2 linked regions of the Methyloferula stellata AR4 genome follow. The protein of the gene in region 1 interacts with the protein of each later gene in a pairwise test. Links are inferred from orthologs where the notes say so. Each region holds a gene or a part of one and is shown in the gene's direction. Other genes may lie near its edges.

Region 1 (4,684 bases):
TCCGCAGGGCGTCGTCAGCGCGGCCCCATCGCCCAGAACCAGCATTTCGGCGATTTGGCGCTCGCCCGACGCGATCATGGCCGAGATTGCGCCTGCCTCGGCGCAAATCCCCGTCGGATAGGCCGCATTCTCGACATTGGCACCGGAAAATATGGCGCCTGATGGCGTCAACAGAGCCGCACCGACCGCAAAACCCGAATAAGGCGCATAGGCGTGGCGCCGCACGGCGCTCGCCGCCTCGAACAGAGCTTGAACCTTGTCCATGCGTCCTCTACTTCGGGTCTTCTGGAACTTGCTGCTCTATCCTTCTAGAACCAGCGGCAAAAGCGACAATCCCCGCTTCGCAATAGGATCTCGATGAAATTCACCCTTTCATGGCTCAAGGACCATCTTGAGACCGAGGCCTCGCTCGATGAGATCACAGCCACGCTGACGCGCGTCGGGCTCGAGGTCGAACATGTGGAAAATCCGGCTGAGGCTTTGCGGGATTTCACAATCGCCACTGTGATCGGGGCAAAGCCGCATCCCAATGCCGACCGGTTGCAGGTCTGTATGGTCGACACGGGCGCGGGTGCGCCGGTGCAAGTCGTCTGCGGTGCGCCCAATGCGCGGACCGGGCTAAAATCGGTCTTCTCAGCCCCCGGCACCTATATCCCGGGCAAGAAGATCACTTTGGGCAAAGGCGTGATCCGCGGCGTCGAATCGCTCGGCATGCTTTGTTCGGGCGCCGAACTCGGCCTCTCCGAGGATCACGACGGCATTCTGGAACTGCCCGAAGACGCGCCGCTCGGACAGGCCTATGCGGCTTGGATCGGCCTCGACGATCCGATGATCGAAATCAACCTTACGCCGAACCGGCCGGACGCCATGGGCGTCGAAGGCATAGCCCGCGATCTGGCTGCGGCCGGCCTCGGCAAATTGAAGACCCATAAGATCGCGCCGACGCCGGGGCATTTCCCCTGCCCTGTCGCGGTGAAGCTCGACTTCGCACCCGAAGACGCGCATCTCGCGCCGGCCTTCGCGCTGCGCCTCGTGAAGGCTGTGAAAAACGGGCCGAGCCCCGACTGGCTGCAGAAGCGCCTGAAAGCAATTGGTCTGCGGCCGATCAACGCGCTCGTCGATATCACCAATTATCTCGCCTTCGATCGCGCCAGGCCGCTGCATGTCTTCGACGCGAAGAAGGTGCATGGCGATCTTGTCGTGCGCCGCGCCAAGGACGGCGAAGAGATTCTGGCACTCGACGGCAAGACCTATAGGCTCGACGACAGCATGGTCGTCATCGCCGACGATCGCGGCGTCGAATCGATTGCCGGGATCATGGGCGGCGAGGCCTCCGGCTGCGACGAGACGACGACGGAAGTCCTGATCGAATCGGCTTTGTGGGACCCGACCAATATCGCCCGTTCGGGCCGCAAGCTCGGCATCACGTCGGACGCCCGCTATAGGTTCGAGCGCGGCATCGATCCGGCTTTTTGTCCGCCGGGCGAGGAACTTGCGACCCATCTCGTGCTTCAGTTTTGCGGCGGCGAGGCGTCCGAGATCACGCTCGCCGGAAAGATCCCCGAGCCCGATCACCGCATCGATTTCCCCTGGAGCGAGGTCAAGCGCCTCACCGGCCTTGACCTGCCGATTTCCGACATGGCGGCGATCCTCGAAAGGCTCGGCTTCGAGCTTGCGCTTGCCGATGGCAATAGCGACCGCGTAATGGTCAAAGTGCCGTCCTGGCGGCCGGATGTCGAAGGCAAGGCCGATCTTGTCGAAGAGATCGTGCGGATCGCGGGCATAGACAATATCACTTCGGTGCCTTTGCCCCGGCTCGATCAAAAGATCGCCGAGCCTGTTCTGACTTTGTTGCAAAAGCGCACCCGCGCGGCCAAGCGCGCACTGGCATCGCAGGGCCTGGTCGAGGCCGTCACATGGTCCTTCGTCGCCAAGGAACGCGCCCTTCTGTTTGGCGCGGCGCCTCCCGTCGAACTCGCCAATCCGATCGCGGCGGAACTATCCGCCATGCGCCCGAGCCTGCTGCCGGGTCTTGTCGCGGCAGCGCAACGCAATGCCGATCGCGGCCTCGGCGATGTGGCTTTGTTCGAAGTCGGCCAAATCTTCAAAGGGCAGGATGAAAAGGACCAGTTCGTCGCGGCGGCGGGCGTCAGGCGCGGCACGGCGAAGCCGCAAGGCGCCGGGCGTCATTGGGCGGCGCCGGCATCGAATGTCGATACATTCGATGCCAAGAACGATGCCTTGAGTCTTCTTGCCTCTTTGGGCGTGGCTTTGGGCGGTTTGCAGGTCGTATCCGGCGCGCCGGACTGGCTTCATCCGGGCCGCTCGGCTACGCTGCAATTCGGACCCAAAAACATCATCGGCTGGTTTGGCGAATTCAATCCCCGCCTTCTGGCCGCGATCGATGTCGAAGGTCCCCTGGTTGGCTTCGAAATCCTGCTGGACGACATACCAGCGCCGAAATTGAAGCCGACCAAAGCGAAGCCAAAGCTTGACCTGTCGGAGTTCATGCCGCTGCAACGCGATTTCGCCTTTATCGTCGACCGAGCCGTGAAGGCCGGAGATATCGTCAAGGCGGCGCAGGCCGGCGAACGCAATCTCGTCACGCAAGTGACGGTCTTCGATGTTTACGAAGGGCAAGGGGTTCCGGAAGGCAAGAAATCCGTCGCTATCGGCGTTACGCTGCAACCCCGCGACAAGACGTTGACCGAGGCCGAGATCGATGCCGCCGCGGGCAAGATCATCGCCGAAGTCGAAAAGAAAACCGGCGCCAACCTGCGAGGATAGACTCTGTGAGAGATGACGTATTTTCCGGCGAAGCCCTAGATCACGATGACTTTGGATTGAATCAATCCAAAGTCACGAACGCGATCGATTCTAATAGATTAGAGCGGGATGCAAGCGGAAAACCGCTACACACTTTTCCTCATCCCGCTCTGACGTTTTCAACAGCTCAAAATGCCGGCCCGGCAAGCCGGACAAAAAGGCGGCCTTGTTTCGGGCGTACCCCCGTCGCTCTGACTTTGATGTTTGCCATTTTTGCAGCGCTCCCGGTCGCCGCCGAACCACGCACGATCGCGGATTGCGAGAAGATTCAGGCAGCGGACGCCTATAATCAATGTCTCGCCAGCTTCGGCCCCGTCGCGCACAAGCATGGCGTTTCGGCCGATCCGGAAGGTGGAGGCAATGGCGGCGGTGGCGGGGGCGCTTCGACCGCGGCGCATGCGGCCCGACGCGGCCATGGCGCACACGCGGCCCATGCTTCACCACATGGATCACATGGGCGAGGCCGCCATTATCATGCCTCGCGGCCAGGACGCCACGCGACAGGGCATTATGCGGCAAGACATCAGTATGGACATCAATCGTCGAAGCACATGTCTTCGAAGCATCAAGCGTCGGGACATCGAGCTGCGCCCACGCATGCCGGTCGTCATCATATGGAATTCAAGGTCAAGCGCTGAGCCGGACACGACGGCAGGCTCAGGCTTTTATTGAACGCATGACCTTGGTCGGAAAAGTCGAGCCAACTTTTCGGGATCATGACTTTGTCTCAACGCATGATCTTATCCGAAAAGTCTGCAACTTTTCGGGATCATGCTTGTGCGGGAAGCGCGCTCTTTACTTTCTCGACGATCGCCTTGAAGGCATCCGGCTCACGGATCGCGAGTTCCGATAAAACCTTGCGGTCGATCTCGATGCCCGCCTTGCTGAGGCCGTCGATAAAGCGCGAATAGGTGAGACCCAGTTCCCGCACGGCAGCATTGAGGCGCTGAATCCACAAGGCGCGGAAGGTACGCTTCTTCACGCGGCGGTCGCGCGTCGCATATTGCATCGAGTGATCGACGGCCGCTTTCGCGGTGCGGATCGTATTCTTGCGCCGGCCATAAAAACCTTTGGCGGCGTCGAGGGTTTTCTTATGCTTGGCGTGCGAGGTGACGCCGCGCTTTACGCGAGCCATGGCAGAACTCCAAATTCGAGGGAACAGACTAAAAGATCAGACGCGCGTCATCAGCCGTTGGGCAAAAAGTACTTGATGATGTTGTCACCATCGCTCTTGAACAGAACATTGGTGCCGCGCAGATTGCGGATCTGCTTGTTTGTTCTCTTGATCATTCCATGGCGCTTGCCGGCCTGCGCATAGATCACTTTACCTGTGCCGGTGATCTTGAAGCGCTTCTTGGCGCCGGATTTCGTTTTCAACTTGGGCATTTGCTCGTCTCCGTCTGGCGGATGCGACGCGGTTTGCCAGAGGCAACTGCGTCTTAATTATTCGTTCGTTTCCGAACGAGCGAAAGAACCGCCACGGCAGCCCTGAATGGCCGGACGGTTCGGAAGGCGGGTTTATAAGCGCAATGGCGGCACAAAAGCAAGCTTGCGCCAAGCTTAATCCAGGAACGCCAAACTGCAGCGCCCTAGCAAAGAATTAACACCGGAGCACCATTCTGACCCTGCGGCAACACGGCCGCTGGAGTCTTCTAATGTCCATATCTCCCGTCAATTCAGCTAGCCCAACACCGACAACCACCCCTGCTCCAGTAACAACAAATACCCGCGCCGCGGACGGAGATTATAAGGTTCGCAACGCCTCTACTACGCAAGTCAAAGATTCCGATGGCGATTATGCATCACTGCCGAAATCGCCGGCGGCGACAAGTTCAAGCGCGGTCCAGGCCGCTCTGAC
Region 2 (5,499 bases), 360 kb from region 1 along the record:
GACCGTCTTCCGGCTAGGGATGCGGATTTGGCCGGGGCCGCCGCCGTTCATCGGGTCCGGCAGGCTTTCCCGCGCATTTTCGCGGCGCCATTGCTTTCGGGGCGCCGCTGGCTATAGTCCGCCGCCAATCCGGCCCGGGCCCATGATGGAGACGCTTTTGATTACGCCCGCTTATGCGCAGACCGCGGCTGGTGCGGCTGTCGGTTTGAACGATATTCTCATCCAATATGTCGCGCCTTTCGGCCTGATCTTCATCATCATGTATTTTTTGGTCCTGCGACCGCAGACGAAAAAAGCCAAAGATCATGCCGAACTCGTCAAGAACGTCCGGCGCGGTGACAGTATCGTGACGTCCGGTGGGCTCATCGGTAAGGTCACCAAGGTGATCGACGACGCCGAAGTCGAAATCGAGATCGCGCCGAATGTCAGGGTGCGCGTGGCGCGTCCGATGATCGCCGATGTGCGGTCCAAAGCCGAGCCCGTCAAGGAACAGGCTTGATCGCCCGCCATTGCGGGCCCAACCGGATGATTTGAACCCTCATGCTGCGTTTCGCGACTTGGAAAATCGTTTCGATCCTCGCCATGACGGCTTTGGCCTTCCTGGTGATCGTGCCGAGCCTGCTTTCGCCTGCGACGCGCGAGGTCGTGTCGTCGCATATACCCTCCTGGGTGCCTTTCAAGACCATCGTGCTCGGCCTCGACCTTCAAGGCGGCTCGCATGTGCTGCTCGAAGTCGACAGCGCTTCGGTGGTGAAGACGCAGGTCGACAATTTACGCGACGACGTGCGCCGCGTGCTGCGCGAGGAGAAGGTTTCGATCACGGGTGGCATAGGCATCTTGCCGCGCGGCGTGCAATTGCGCATTGCCGACGCGGCGGAGCGCGACCGAATCCTGCCGAAGCTCCACCAGCTTGGGACGCCGGTCGGCGCCGGACTGACAGGACGCGTGTCCACGCTGGACGTCAATGACAATGGCAGCGGCCTTATTCAGCTTACGCTGACGGATGCGGGTATCAAGGACAAGATCAGACGTGCCGTAGAGCAGTCGATTGAGGTTCTGCGCCGCCGCGTCGATGCGCTCGGCACGACGGAGCCCAATATCCAGCGCCAAGGCGACGACCGCATTCTGGTCGAGGTGCCGGGCCTGCAGAACCCCGATAAGCTCAAAGAAATTCTGGGCACGACGGCGAAGCTCGAGTTCCGCCTCGTCGCCGATCCAGGCGCCGATTCGAACGATGTCGAAATGCTCGATCAGACCGATCAGCCGGGCAAGATCCCGGTCGAGAAACGCGTCATGGTGCAAGGCGAAGACTTGACCGATGCGTCGCCCGGCTTCGACAGCCGGACGCAGGAGCCGATCGTCAATTTCAAATTCAATATTCGCGGCGGCCAGCGCTTCGGCCAGGTGACATCTGAAAATGTCGGGCGGCCCTTCGCCATCGTGCTCGACGGGAAGGTCATTTCGGCGCCACGTATTCTGGGGCCGATCACCGGCGGCTCCGGTCAGATCTCCGGGCATTTCACGGTTGAATCGGCGAATAATCTTTCGGTCTTGCTGCGTGCCGGCGCCTTGCCCGCCAAGCTTACGATCGTCGAAGAGCGCACTGTTGGTCCGGGCCTCGGGCAAGATTCGATCGATGCCGGCAAACGCGCCGCCTATGTGGGCGCGGCACTTGTCGCGTTCTATATGCTGATCACCTACGGCACGTTCGGCATATTCGCGAATATCGCGCTCTTCGTGCATATCAGCTTCATCTTCGCCGGGCTGATCTTGCTCGGCGCGACGCTGACCTTGCCGGGCATCGCAGGTATCGTGTTGACGATCGGCATGGCGGTCGACTCCAATGTGCTGATCTATGAGCGCATCAGGGAAGAAAACCATATGGGGCGTTCGGTCATCGCTTCGCTCGATGCCGGCTTCAAACGCGCGTTTGCGACGATCGTCGATTCGAATGTGACGATGTTCGTCGCCGCCGCGATCCTGTATTTTCTGGGCTCCGGCCCCGTGCGCGGCTTCGCGGTATCGCTCGGCCTTGGCATTCTGACCTCGATCGTCACCGCTGTGACCATGACGCGGATGATGATCGCCGTCTGGTATCAATTCGCGCGTCCGAAGCGCCTGCCGATATAATACGCAGCCCTCCTGCTGAGGAGCCCGCGTAGCGGGCGTCTCGAAGCACGAGGGCGATCCTGAGGCTTCATCCTTCGAGACGCGAGCTTCGCTCGCTCCTCAGGATGAGGAATGTGTAGAAGGTTAGTTAGATGAAGCTTCTCCGCCTCGCGCCAGAGAATACCAAATTCGGCTTCATGCGTTTCAGGCGCATCAGCTATCCATTCTCGGCCGTGATGTCGATTGTCTCCGTCGTCTTGTTCCTGAGCGTCGGCATGAATTTCGGCATCGACTTTTCCGGCGGCACCTTGATCGAGCTCAAGGCGAAATCCGGCGTGGCGGATATCGCGCAATTGCGCGCGACCACCGAAAAAATGAATCTCGGCGATGTGGAAGTGCAAGGCTTCGGCTCGCCCTCGGAAGTGACTTTGCGCTTCGGCATTCAGCCGGGCGGCGACGCGGCGCAAGAGGGCGCCATCAGCCGCGTGAAAAACGCCATCGGCGACGAATATGAGATTCGCCGCACCGAGCTCGTTGGACCGCGCGTCTCGGGCGAACTCGTGCAATCCGGCACGCTCGGCGTCGTCGTCTCGATCATCGCTGTGCTCTGCTATTTGTGGTTTAGATTCGAATGGCAATTCGCGGTCGGCGCGATCATCGCCACCATGCACGATCTTCTGCTGACGGTTGGATTCTTCTCGATCACCCAGCTCGAATTCAACACGACATCGATCGCCGCCATTTTGACGATCGTCGGCTATTCGCTGAACGAAACCGTGGTCGTGCTGGACCGTATCCGCGAGATGATGAAAAAATACCGCAAAATGCCGACCGATGAATTGATCGACCTCTCGGTCAACGCCGTTCTGCCGCGCACGATCATGACGGCGACGACGGTCTTTCTCGCGCTTCTTTCGCTCGTGACATTCGGCGGGGCGGTGATCCGCTCCTTTTCGCTCGCGATGATCTGGGGTATTTTCGTTGCGACCTATTCGTCGATCTTCATCTGTTCGCCGATGCTGATCTATCTCGGCCTGCGCAACGAAGGACCCGAACCTGCGCCGACGGCCCCGGCCAAAACGGGCACGGGCAAAACGGCTGCGAAAGCCGCCGCGTGAGCGAACCGAAATATTCAGGCTTTCTTCCCGGCAAACATGTCATCGAAGCCTATGGGCAAGGCGGCTTCCGTTTCGGAGGTATGTCGCATAAGGGCTCGATCCTGGCGCTTCCCTCCGGCATCAGTGCGTGGAGCGTGCACACACCCGACGAGATCGACGTCACCTCGCTTGCGTCGGTCTTCCAGGAGCCCAAAGGCGCAATCGAACATCTTTTGGTCGGCACGGGCCAGGCACTCGTGCCGCTTTCGGCAGCGTTGCGCCAGGCCCTGCGCGAGGCCGGAATTGTCGCAGAGCCGATGACGACGGGCGCCGCCGCCAACACATATTCGATCCTTTTGCGCGAGGATCGTCTGGTGGCCGCGGCGCTTTTGGCGGTGCCATAATTTGCTGAGTCCTCAGGCGTCAGGCAAGACAGACATTCCATTATCAGATATGACGCGCCCGTCGATTTGAAGCGAATTGGATCCCATGCCAGAACGCTCGGAAGATTACGCTTATTGCGAAACCATGCTGCGCCGCGACGATTCCGACCGGTGGCTCGCGACTTTCTTCGTTCCCGAGGCGTTTCGCAAACATGTCTATGCGCTTTACGCCTTCAACATCGAGATCGCGCGGGTACGCGAGATCGTCTCCGAACCTCTGCTCGGTGAGATCCGCTATCAATGGTGGCGCGATGTGCTTGAAAAGCCCGGGGAGGGGGATGTCGCAGCCAATCCGGTCGCGGCGGCTTTGCTCGATACGATCGAGCGTTTCGCCCTGCCGAAGGATTCGCTTCTGCGGCTGATCGATGCGCGTGTTTTCGATCTTTATGACGAACCGATGGAAGACATCGGCGCCTTCGAGGTCTATGCGGCGGCGACCACATCCAATCTCTTCCGGCTTGTGCGGCTCATCGTCGATCCGGAGGATATTGGCGGCGGGCTCGGCGTCGCCGAACATGGCGGCATCGCCTATGCGGTGACGGGACTTCTGCGCGCATTGCCTTGGCACAGTGCGCGCGGCCAGCTCTATGTGCCGCGCGAACTTCTGAAACGGTTTGGCGCCGATCGCACGGATTTCGCGCTGGGGCGGGCGACGCCCGAAATCTGCGCGGCGCTCGCGGAGATGCGCAATTTCGCGCGCAACCATTTGGAAGTCTTCGCGACGCGCATCGCCGGCCTTCCCGACGCCAGCCAGGCACCGTTTCTGCCGGTTGCGTTGTGCGAGCTTTATCTGAAGCAGATGGACAAGCGCCGCTACGACCCGTTCAAGACGCCGGTCGTCCTGCCGCAATGGCAGCGGCAATGGGCGCTGTGGCGCGCCTCGCGCAATTGGCGTAGCTAGAGCATCGGACCGAAAAGTGCGAAGCGGTTTTCGGATAAATCCGATGCGACCAAAAAGACTGAAGGCATCGGACCGATTCTATATAAACATTCGCCGCCCTAGACGCAGGCTTAATATCTGGAAAGTTGATCCTATTTCCCGGACATGATCTAAGCGGCATCTCGTGGCAAAACGGGTCCCATCGTGCGCTTTTTGCATAGGGTCCTGGCACGAAATGCTCGAATGAGCCGGATATCATGAACGATCAACCGAAAATGGCCGCTTCCGAGAAGACGGATGGGCCGGACTATTCAAAGACGCTCTTTCTGCCGCAGACGGATTTCCCGATGCGCGCCGGGCTGCCCAAGAAGGAGCCCGAGCTTTTGGCGCGCTGGACCGAGATCGGCCTCTACCAGCGCCTGCGCGAAACCGCCGCCGGGCGTCCGAAATTCGTGCTTCATGACGGGCCGCCCTATGCCAATGGCAATATTCATATCGGCCATGCGCTGAACAAGATCCTGAAGGATCTCGTCACCCGTTCGCAGCAGATGATGGCAAAGGATTCGAATTATGTTCCGGGCTGGGACTGCCACGGCCTGCCGATCGAGTGGAAGATCGAGGAGCAATATCGCGCCAAGGGCAAGAACAAGGATGCCGTGCCGGTCATCGAGTTCCGGCGCGAATGCCGCGCCTTCGCGGAGAATTGGGTCAATATCCAGCGCGAGGAATTCAAGCGGCTCGGCGTCGCCGGCGATTGGGATCATCCCTATCTCACGATGAGTTTTCCGGCCGAGGCGCAGATCGCCCGCGAGATCATGAAATTCGCGGCCAATGGCTTGCTCTACCGCGGCTCGAAGCCGGTCATGTGGAGCGTCGTCGAAAAGACGGCATTGGCCGAAGCCGAAGTCGAATATGAGGACCATACCAGCGACACGGTCTATGTGGCGTTTCCTGTCTCGTCCTTGAAATG

Evidence for each region. Proteins that work in one complex are often made in the same cells at the same time.
Region 2: the proteins of pheT (region 1) and secD interact in binary tests that used the Escherichia coli proteins (3 or more experiments, as listed by UniProt). The link is inferred for Methyloferula stellata AR4 from one-to-one orthologs.

The regions. Positions count from the first base shown.
Region 1 is NZ_ARWA01000001.1:1,593,316-1,597,999, reverse strand. What follows is about bases 1-3,072. They hold pheT (phenylalanine--tRNA ligase subunit beta), read left to right. Parts: upstream 1-357; coding sequence 358-2,787; downstream 2,788-3,072. Other genes in these bases: A3OQ_RS0107820 (cytidine deaminase), read right to left, coding at 1-264. In the rest of the region: rplT (50S ribosomal protein L20), read right to left, coding at 3,596-3,961; rpmI (50S ribosomal protein L35), read right to left, coding at 4,012-4,212.
Region 2 is NZ_ARWA01000001.1:1,951,802-1,957,300, forward strand. The notes cover bases 1-2,835. They hold secD (protein translocase subunit SecD), read left to right. Parts: upstream 1-540; coding sequence 541-2,130; downstream 2,131-2,835. Other genes in these bases: yajC (preprotein translocase subunit YajC), read left to right, coding at 143-499; secF (protein translocase subunit SecF), read left to right, coding at 2,262-2,835. Outside these bases: more of secF, read left to right, coding at 2,836-3,227; A3OQ_RS0109640 (Mth938-like domain-containing protein), read left to right, coding at 3,224-3,610; A3OQ_RS0109645 (phytoene/squalene synthase family protein), read left to right, coding at 3,696-4,550; ileS (isoleucine--tRNA ligase), read left to right, coding at 4,787-5,499. UniProt on the Escherichia coli protein: Part of the Sec protein translocase complex. Interacts with the SecYEG preprotein conducting channel. SecDF uses the proton motive force (PMF) to complete protein translocation after the ATP-dependent function of SecA.